DNA from 2 places in the Anaerobacillus alkaliphilus genome. Region 2 is predicted to be linked to the other one. Evidence: riboswitches for the same ligand, from Rfam matches in the RefSeq annotation. Region 2 holds a riboswitch; the other holds the start of a gene.
What was found. A riboswitch is a leader RNA that binds a small molecule or an ion and turns the genes downstream of it on or off. The one in region 2 is predicted to bind cyclic di-GMP.

Region 1: linked by a shared signal. The riboswitch ahead of DS745_RS07380 (hypothetical protein) and the one ahead of DS745_RS12560 (amidase) in region 2 are both predicted to bind cyclic di-GMP.

The regions. Positions count from the first base shown of each region.
Region 1 is NZ_QOUX01000026.1:77,436-81,788, forward strand. Features, by position in the region: gene DS745_RS07365 (IS110 family RNA-guided transposase) at 1-280, opposite strand, end outside; gene DS745_RS07370 (sigma factor-like helix-turn-helix DNA-binding protein) at 407-1,000, opposite strand; gene DS745_RS07375 (hypothetical protein) at 1,238-1,720, opposite strand; cyclic di-GMP riboswitch class I at 2,046-2,130, shown strand; gene DS745_RS07380 (hypothetical protein) at 2,333-2,707, shown strand; gene DS745_RS07385 (S-layer homology domain-containing protein) at 3,203-4,249, shown strand.
Region 2 is NZ_QOUX01000039.1:173,607-177,959, forward strand. Features, by position in the region: gene DS745_RS12550 (sensor histidine kinase) at 1-1,219, shown strand, start outside; gene DS745_RS12555 (response regulator transcription factor) at 1,200-1,961, shown strand; cyclic di-GMP riboswitch class I at 2,017-2,104, shown strand; gene DS745_RS12560 (amidase) at 2,147-3,016, shown strand; gene DS745_RS12565 (DUF4397 domain-containing protein) at 3,062-3,838, opposite strand; gene DS745_RS12570 (WG repeat-containing protein) at 4,192-4,353, shown strand, end outside.

The sequences.
Region 1 (4,353 bases), on a different contig from region 2:
GTCCCGTCGTTTCAATACCAATAACTATGGACTGTTTCCCAGTCTCTTGACTTACCTTTTCAATTTGACTGATGAGTTGATTATGACCAGTTAAAGAAGCATCAAACTCGAAGGGTTTCTTTAGGATCTCCCCATAAAAAGTACAAATCATAGCTTTATGCGTATATTTAGCAGCATCTACCGCTACTATTAAAATATTTTCCAAGCCAGCTGTTTGAAGAAACTTAGCCCATCGACTTCCCTTTTTTCCTTGAATATGGTTCAATAATGTGTATACCATCGTTTCATCTCCTTGTGGTGAGGGGTTTTGGAAGTTCTGTGATAGGTCCTTCCATTGTACATGAAAACGATGGTATTTTTTATTTAGCCCAACTATTTATTATACTAGGCACCAGATTTACCAGATCTATATCTCATTTTTAACATTTAGAATTTTCATAGCTTTTTCTCGATGATCTAATAAATCTAACCACCATGCACGAAACAATGCATGCTTTAAATTTTTTCTTGTTATATAACTCATAGGTTTATCCTGCTTTAAGTAAGTTCGAAGAACACGAGAATGGGGACAAATTGCCAGTGCAATTTCAATTAAAACCTCGTCTGGTTGACCTTCAAGGAGCGAACCAAACGATTTCTTAGGCTTACCATTTAAAAATTCTCGGATAGCTTTTGCTATTCGTAACTCAGCTATATTTCGAATTTGCGCAGCACGAGAACTGGAAATTCCAAATTGTTCTCCCATTTGATCAAGTGTTAACTTCTCACCTTTCAATCTATACTGAAAATCTAGTATCGTTTTTTCTCGTTCATTTAAACAGTCTCTATAATGAAGATAAACCTGAATAAACCTCTTGTATTCTTCTGAAGTTGGTTCCTTAAGAAAAGGGTAGTAAGGCTTTAATTTACCAATCTTAGGTTTATAAGATGGACCATAAATTGAACCTATCATATCTAAATAAAAAAGCATATCTTCTTTGGTAATCTCTATTTCCCCCATAAAAATACCACCTCTGCTTAAAAAGTATATTACGATATGCATAAATATTTTAGCATAGTTTATTTAATCTTCAGCCAACTTTCAAATCCCGCTGCCTTCACTTTCTTAAATACTATCGACTTATAGGAGAAGGCCCACCTGCATCACGTAAAATACAAAATGGCTTGAATATAATGCTTAAAGAGGAAGTTTCCTGCTTTACCTTCATTCTAAGCAAATCAGTAACTTCCCAAAATTTCATTCTCTATAACTGAGCATGTTCTCTTTTAACTTTTTATTCCGCTCATCCTCTTTCAACTTCGAGTTCCAGTATTCAACAAATGCTGTATAACCCTGCTTTTTCATAAAATAAGGCAAGAGTTGCTCACCACGGAGTTTGTATGACTGAATATTTGTCACACCATCCCGATAAGCCTTCTCCATTCGATGGTTGCCATCGATAATATTAAACTCGCCTGGCTGGACCTCCGCCTGAATGACCGGTTTATTTACATCAACTGTCGGCAAGTGTTCTTCATTTACAGATGCATGGTAATGAGTCTCGAACCAACTACCCACATCAATTGTTTCCTTCTCAACTTTTAGTGTTCCATCGTGAATATGTTCAGTTATCCTCGATATATTAAAATTAAAAATGCCGTTCGGAAAAAATTCATCACCTTCATAAGAAGGAAGCGGAGTATATTCTTCGTTTAATTTGATCTGTCTCTTATGTCTCATCTGAACCTTCCTTTTACTGAATTTTACTATAATATAAGAAACTTTCTCACACAGTTAAATCGGGTGTAGCGCATTTTTAAGTTTACTATAAAACGTAAATCATTTTTATATAAAGACAAATTTGTTAAGTTACCAGCGTATGCTACATAAAGGGAATTTTGGTCTTTGTTTCGTTACAGGTTAGTTTTCTGAACCACTACCTTATATGGCACAAATCAAATGAATGTAGGTCTACCTAACCACAAAAGTCGATATTGCATATAGGTAATTTTGCTTATATAATCAATTTAAGTAGTTATTCTCCAATAAGTAACATACATACAAAAATTGAAAAAGGCAAACCCATTGAAAAGTGGCGACGCAAAACTAAAGGGGCTAAGATCTGTTGATTAAGCCAGCCAGTTACCGATTATTTGATAGTTTTCTTGACTAATCGACTATTCGGTTAGTCTTTTTGCTTTTGGTAGAATTTCTATCCCGAACTATACTTATTTAAAAAAATCTAGGTTTTTTATATTAAATATTAACCTTTTAAACAATTACACTTGAAACAAGATTTTGTAAGTTTCCCCTTTTAAAATATATAAAGCTAATCCATAAGGAGTGATTGTTATGCCAGCTATTGCTAGTGTTGAAGAACTAAATCAGGCACACCTCCGGTTAAAAGGTATCCGAAATGAAAACCCTGACTTCTATGAAAAGCTACAGGACCTTTTTCATCGTGCAAACCATTTAAATATCAGACCTGGCTACATCTGTAGAACTATTACTGAAGATGATGTTGAGAAGTATCTACCAAACCATTTAACCAAACCAAAAATCCAGAGTTTTAACTTCCTTATATATCAGTTAAAACATCAATTTCGATTAGAATACAAAATGTTTTATGATTTTCTCATCGAACACCGATATGTTGGCTACGAGAATATTAGAAAATTACTTTTCGGAGTACCTCCGGAGTTAGTTAAAGACGGGTATTACCTATAATTTGATTACAATAGAAATAACCGCTAATCCATTAATCGTGGGAGCGGTTATTTCTATTTTGCTCAAGTTCTTGCCTTCTCTTTATCGACAAATTTCGGGTAGTGACAGGCACCTCCCTCCGCTCAAAGGGAATATTTGCTACTAAATTTACTGTACGAACATAGGTTGAACCGTCCCAATTCTATTACCCTAATAAAATATAATTATGATTACTCTGAGTGGAATAGAGTATCATCGATTTGGTAACATTGGGTATTTTGGGGTCCATATCGAATTGAAAATTTCTTTAATTTTGAAGAAAGTGATGGAGTCTGGAACAGTGTAACAAAAACAAACGGAAGAAGCTATTTTGGCTTACGTTAATAGATTGCGAGATATAGTCTGCTAACAACAGATTGGTGTTGACAGGAAATAATTTCTAGTAATAAGATTAATATGGTCTTTTATTAGATTAAAGAGATCAGGTAAATAAATATGAGCTTTGAGGAGAATTGCATGAGAAAGTATTTATATGGATTTTTAATAACTGTGATAATTTGTGGAGGTCTGGCTTTTCTAAGCCTAACCAACAATGAAGAAAAAGTAGCAACTGCTGCTACAATAATGGAAAGTAATCAGGTAGCTATATACAATGATTTACAGTCTGTTCGCTGGGCAGAGTCAAGTATTGTATCTTTAACGGAAAGAGGAACTATATCAGGAATTGGGGCGGGAGCATTTGGACCTACCCAAAAAATTACTAGAGCACAAGCTGCAACGTTATTAGTTAGAGAATTATATCCTCATTTATTAAATAACTCATCTGTAAAATATACGAGTGAGTTTAAGGATATCGGAAACAACCATTACTTTATTCGAGAAATATCTATCGCTAATGAAAAAGGTCTAATGTCAGGATATTCTGACGGGACATTCAGACCAAATCAGCCTATTAGTCGCACAGAAACTGCGGTAATTCTTGCTAGACCCTATATTAAACTTTCTGGAAGGAAAGAGGTTACATTTAAAGATTTACATGAAGCAAACTGGGCAAAAGGAAGTATTCGTCAATTAGCTTCTAATAACTTAATAGCTGGTTACTCTCCTGAAAGATTTGGGCCTAATCAAGCCGTTACAAGAGCGGAATTTGCTGTGTTTTTAAAGAGGGTTATAGATTTTAGTCCAATGCAATTTAACGGCGTTTTGTCAGGAACTGTACCTTATTCAGGAAACGTAGTTCATGTAACAACAGAAGAGGGCATCATTCCTGTAGAATTAGCTGGGTTTGAATACGCAAGTGTTGCTGATATGGAAGCCGGAATGACTGATATATTCGACAACTATATCCGAGAAAATTTCAAAAACAAAGCAGTAAGGGTCGAAATTGAGCCTTCTAAAAATGATTATAAATTGCATTATACGATTGGCTACATTTGGGTTAAAGAAGGCAACGAGGAAATCCTTTTAAATTTAGCTTTACTAAAAGCTGAAATTCCGACTCGGAGATCAAGGGAATTTTCATCAAGGTATAAATACTATGATTTAGTGACAAATTATAGGTAAAACAATTCGTATTATGTCTAGTACTGATAAGGAGAGTTAATCTGCTGCTGTACTATCATTTACCAATAAGAAAAAGTCCACAGAAGAACATTTCTTTTGTGGAC
Region 2 (4,353 bases):
TATAGCAGCTGTGAAAACCATATCAGATCGCTTATATTTTTCTGAAGGTGAACAGTTTTATCTTATAAGCGGGAACAATGAGGTAGTCTATTCGTCTGATAGTGATTTAATTGGAACATTCATAGACGATCGACCTTGGCTACAGCAGATACGACAGCAAAATGAAATGAGTTTTGAATGGAAGGATGACTCGTTTGGTGGTGTTTTTGTTTATGATCAATTACCCGCCCCTTTTGAAAAGTGGATGATCGTAAAAGGAATTTCTAATGAGAGAATGTATAGCGGTGCTCAGTCAATTGCGAGAATGAATATATACATTCTATTATTCTTCTTTTTACTTAGTGCTTTTGCCACATTACTCGTTGCTATCAAGCTTATTTCTCCAATTAAAATTCTTATTGAAAATATGAAAAAGGTAGAGAAAGGTAGATTAGAAGTTGATTTTCAATCGTTAGGTAAGGACGAATTTGGGCAATTAGGCTATCATTTTAAATCCATGGTTAATCAAATCAATGAGTTAATTGTTCGGAAATACCGCTTAGAGATTGAAAACAAATCTAACCAAATTCGTGTATTACAGTCGCAAATAAACCCTCATTTTTTATATAACTCGTTACAATCAATCGGAACAATTGCTTTACGAAATAAGGTCCCGGAAATTTATACTTTAATAACCTCTTTATCTAGCATTATGAGGTATAGCATGAACATTGATGAAGATGTTGTTCCATTAACAAAAGAAGTCAATCATGTAAATGCGTATTTATCTTTGCAGAAACAACGCTTTCAGGAGAGACTGTTCTACTCAATAACTGTAGATGATGAGTTGAAGAAAATCATGGTTCCGAAGATGATTTTACAACCAGTTGTTGAGAATTACTTCAAGCATGGCTTCGAAATGAGTAACCTTACTGGAAAGATTGATATTCAGATTTTAAAAGAAAAAGAACGACTAACCATACTCATTGAAGATAATGGATTAGGGGTTACTGAAGAGCGATTAAAAGAAATTGAGCTTATGTTAACAAAAGGAATTAAACTTGCGAAAGCTGAAACAACGAGTATTGGATTACAAAATGTCTATGAGCGCCTCGAGCTCTATTATGGGGAAAAAGGATTAATGAAGGTAGGGAATCGAGAAGGCGGAGGCTTTAAGGTGACACTTGCAATACCCTTATATCGTATAGGAGTTGAGGAAGATGAAAGCAATAATCGTTGATGATGAGGTGCATGTGAGGGAAGGGATTCGACTTTTGGCCCTATGGGATATCTTTGGAATTACAGATATTTATGAAGCGGTTGATGGTGATGAGGCAATTTCTTTGATTCAAAAGCATAAACCTAGCATTATTTTTACCGATATGAAAATGCCAAACAAAGATGGGATTAGCCTATTAAAGTGGATACAAGAACAACAGTCACTTACGAGTAAGACGATTGTGATTAGCGGATATGATGATTATCAATATATGCGTAAAGCGATCACATATGGTAGTTTCGATTATATTTTAAAACCAATTGATCCTGAAATCCTTAATGAAACACTTGAAAAAGCTGTGACCCAGTTAATAGAAGAAGAGAAGAAGCGGAAGTTGTCTAATGTTAATCCTTTTAAGGAAGCTATTTTTCTAGAGGAAGAACATAGCTCTATCCATGAGATAGAAGCATTTATTCGCGATAACTATCAAAAGGAAATCAAGCTTCAAGAAATCTCTGAACGGTTCTTTTTAAGTAGGGAGTATATCTCGAGAAAATTTAAGCAAGTTTATGGCGAAACAATTTCTGATTATGTGCTGAAAATTCGAATTGAAAATGCAAAGGTTTTGCTGAAAAATCCTACGATAAAAGTGTATGAAATTTCAAGTATGATTGGGTATCAAGACGATAAATATTTTCGGAAAGTATTTAAAAAACAAACGGGAATTACCCCAACAGAATTCCGTAACCAAAACGAGAGATAAACTTCCAACTCATCTCCTAGATACATTGTTAAGCACTTGTTATATAATAAAGTTGTAATGAAAAAGGCAAACTTATTGAAAGATAAGGACGCAAAACTATGGGCCTAAGGGAAGTGAATTCCTACGGTTGCCAAGTTGCCATGTTCCTCTTAGAGGGTCTATGGCCAAATGAGAGGAGAGCTAATATGAAAAAAATAGTGGTAATGTTTATGGTCGTTTTAATGGTGGTATCAGGCATGAATGCCATTCAAGCTCAGAAGCCTTTTGTGGTAGCTACATGGCTCTGGGATACAAATGAAATTGTCACGAATGAACAAGAAGTTCTTCGCTTCCTACAAGAGAAAAATGTGACAGATCTATACTTACAAATAAATAGGCAAATTCATGTAAATACGTATCGAAGCTTTATTGAAAAGGCAACGAAACTAAATATTAAAGTCCATGCTTTAGATGGTGCACCTACTTGGGCAACTCGTAATGGCAGTAAACAATATAAGCCTTTAATAGATTGGATAAGGAATTACCAATCCCAGGCGACTGCAGATCAAAAGTTTTCAGGAATACATCTCGATGTAGAACCTTATTTATTGGCTGATTGGCAAAAAAATCAGAAGAATACGGTTGAATTTTATCAGCAGTTTGTCATTGACTTTCGATCATTAGCAAATGACTTGAAGATTGAGTATGCTTTAGATATTCCATTCTGGTTTGATGAAATCAACTATCGTAATAAATTTGGAACAGGCCTCTTAAGTGAATGGTTAATTAATCAAACTGACACGGTAACAATAATGGCATACCGCAACTTTGCTGAAGGACCAAATGGAATTATAGATCTTGTAAAAACAGAGGTTGCTTACGCTGAGACAAAGGGAAAGAAAGTTATTATCGCTGTTGAAACAGAACCTTCAAGTGAAGGGACACATATTAGCTTCTCTAGCCTATCAGTGTTAGATCAAGAGCTTCAAAAGGTAATTAATCATTACGAAAAGAATACAAGTTATGCTGGTACGGCGATACATCACTATGCTAGCTGGAAAACACTAATAGAATAAATAATAAAAACTGCTCAGTAACACTCTGAGCAGTTTTATTATTTATTACGGTTGTAAAATCATTGCCTCTAAACGAGGTGTCCCATCTACAATGCCAATTGCTGTTATTGTATAGGCTTCGCCTGCTTTTAGATTTGTATCGCGCAAAGTTAACACAACATTATCAGTTCCAGCTGCTCGAACTTCAAGAGTAACACTACCTGGATCTACTTCAAGGTAATTTGCGATTTGTCCAAAGGATACATTGCTAAATAAAACATCGCCGCCTGCTATAGCAATATCTACAGCTGGAGCATTTGGAGATAAATGCCAAAAACGTACTTTTGACTTGTTTCTTGGGTTTCTTGTTGTATCAACAACCGGAACTAAACGAAGGTTTGCTAATCTACCTGCGGCTGCCACTGTATAGTTACGACCTGATTGTACCTCTACAGTTTCGGTCAAGACTGGATTTGTTGTTTGTCCAGCAGGGTAAATATCAATTCTGTAAGAGCCTGCGGGCACTTCTAAATAAGGACTAATTTGGTAATAAGTAATATTCTCTAACGTCTTCTCACCATTAACATAAACATCAACCTTTGGAGCGTCAGGTGACACATGAAGCACACGGACTTTGGCTGGTGCTCGCCATTCAGGTTGTACCCCATAAGAATTTCGGACATCAACAGGTTGCATTTGGCAAAGCTGTTGCATGCACATAAAGTGCATTTGATAATAATAGATATGTCTTTGTGGATCTAAATACTTGTAATAATTAGCAAGTAAGTCATACATAGCTGCATCTTGAGCTACCTTTTGATATTGTGGGTAAAAATGGTACATGTTTTTCCCTCTCCCTTCGTTCATACACACACAACAATAATGTATGCGGAAGGGGAAATATTAGGACTTTGTCTAGATTTATTTTTTTAAGCCTCGTCTAAAAACAAAGCCTCCAATTCATCTAAATACATCGTTAATTCATAGGAGTCTTCTTTAGCGTCTTCCAGCATACTGTTAATCGAACTAATATATTCATGTAAACTCATAAACTTCATCCCCTTAAGTTTGTTATTACTATTATTGTTACCAAAATGACAAACTATTAAACTAGTAATAATATTTATTTTTCAAATAGGTACCACCCTAAGAAAAGTTCCATACAATAAAGAAAAAAGACGTGTGGGAGTTTTACTATGGCTACTAACTTTTTATATGCTGCTTCCTTGAAAACAGCAAATGGAACGAAATGGGGATATATTAACGAAAAAGGTGAATTTGAAATTCAGCCTGAGTTTAATTTTGCTCTTGATTTTCAGAAAAATGGATTAGCTACAGTTGAAAAAGATGGAAAATAT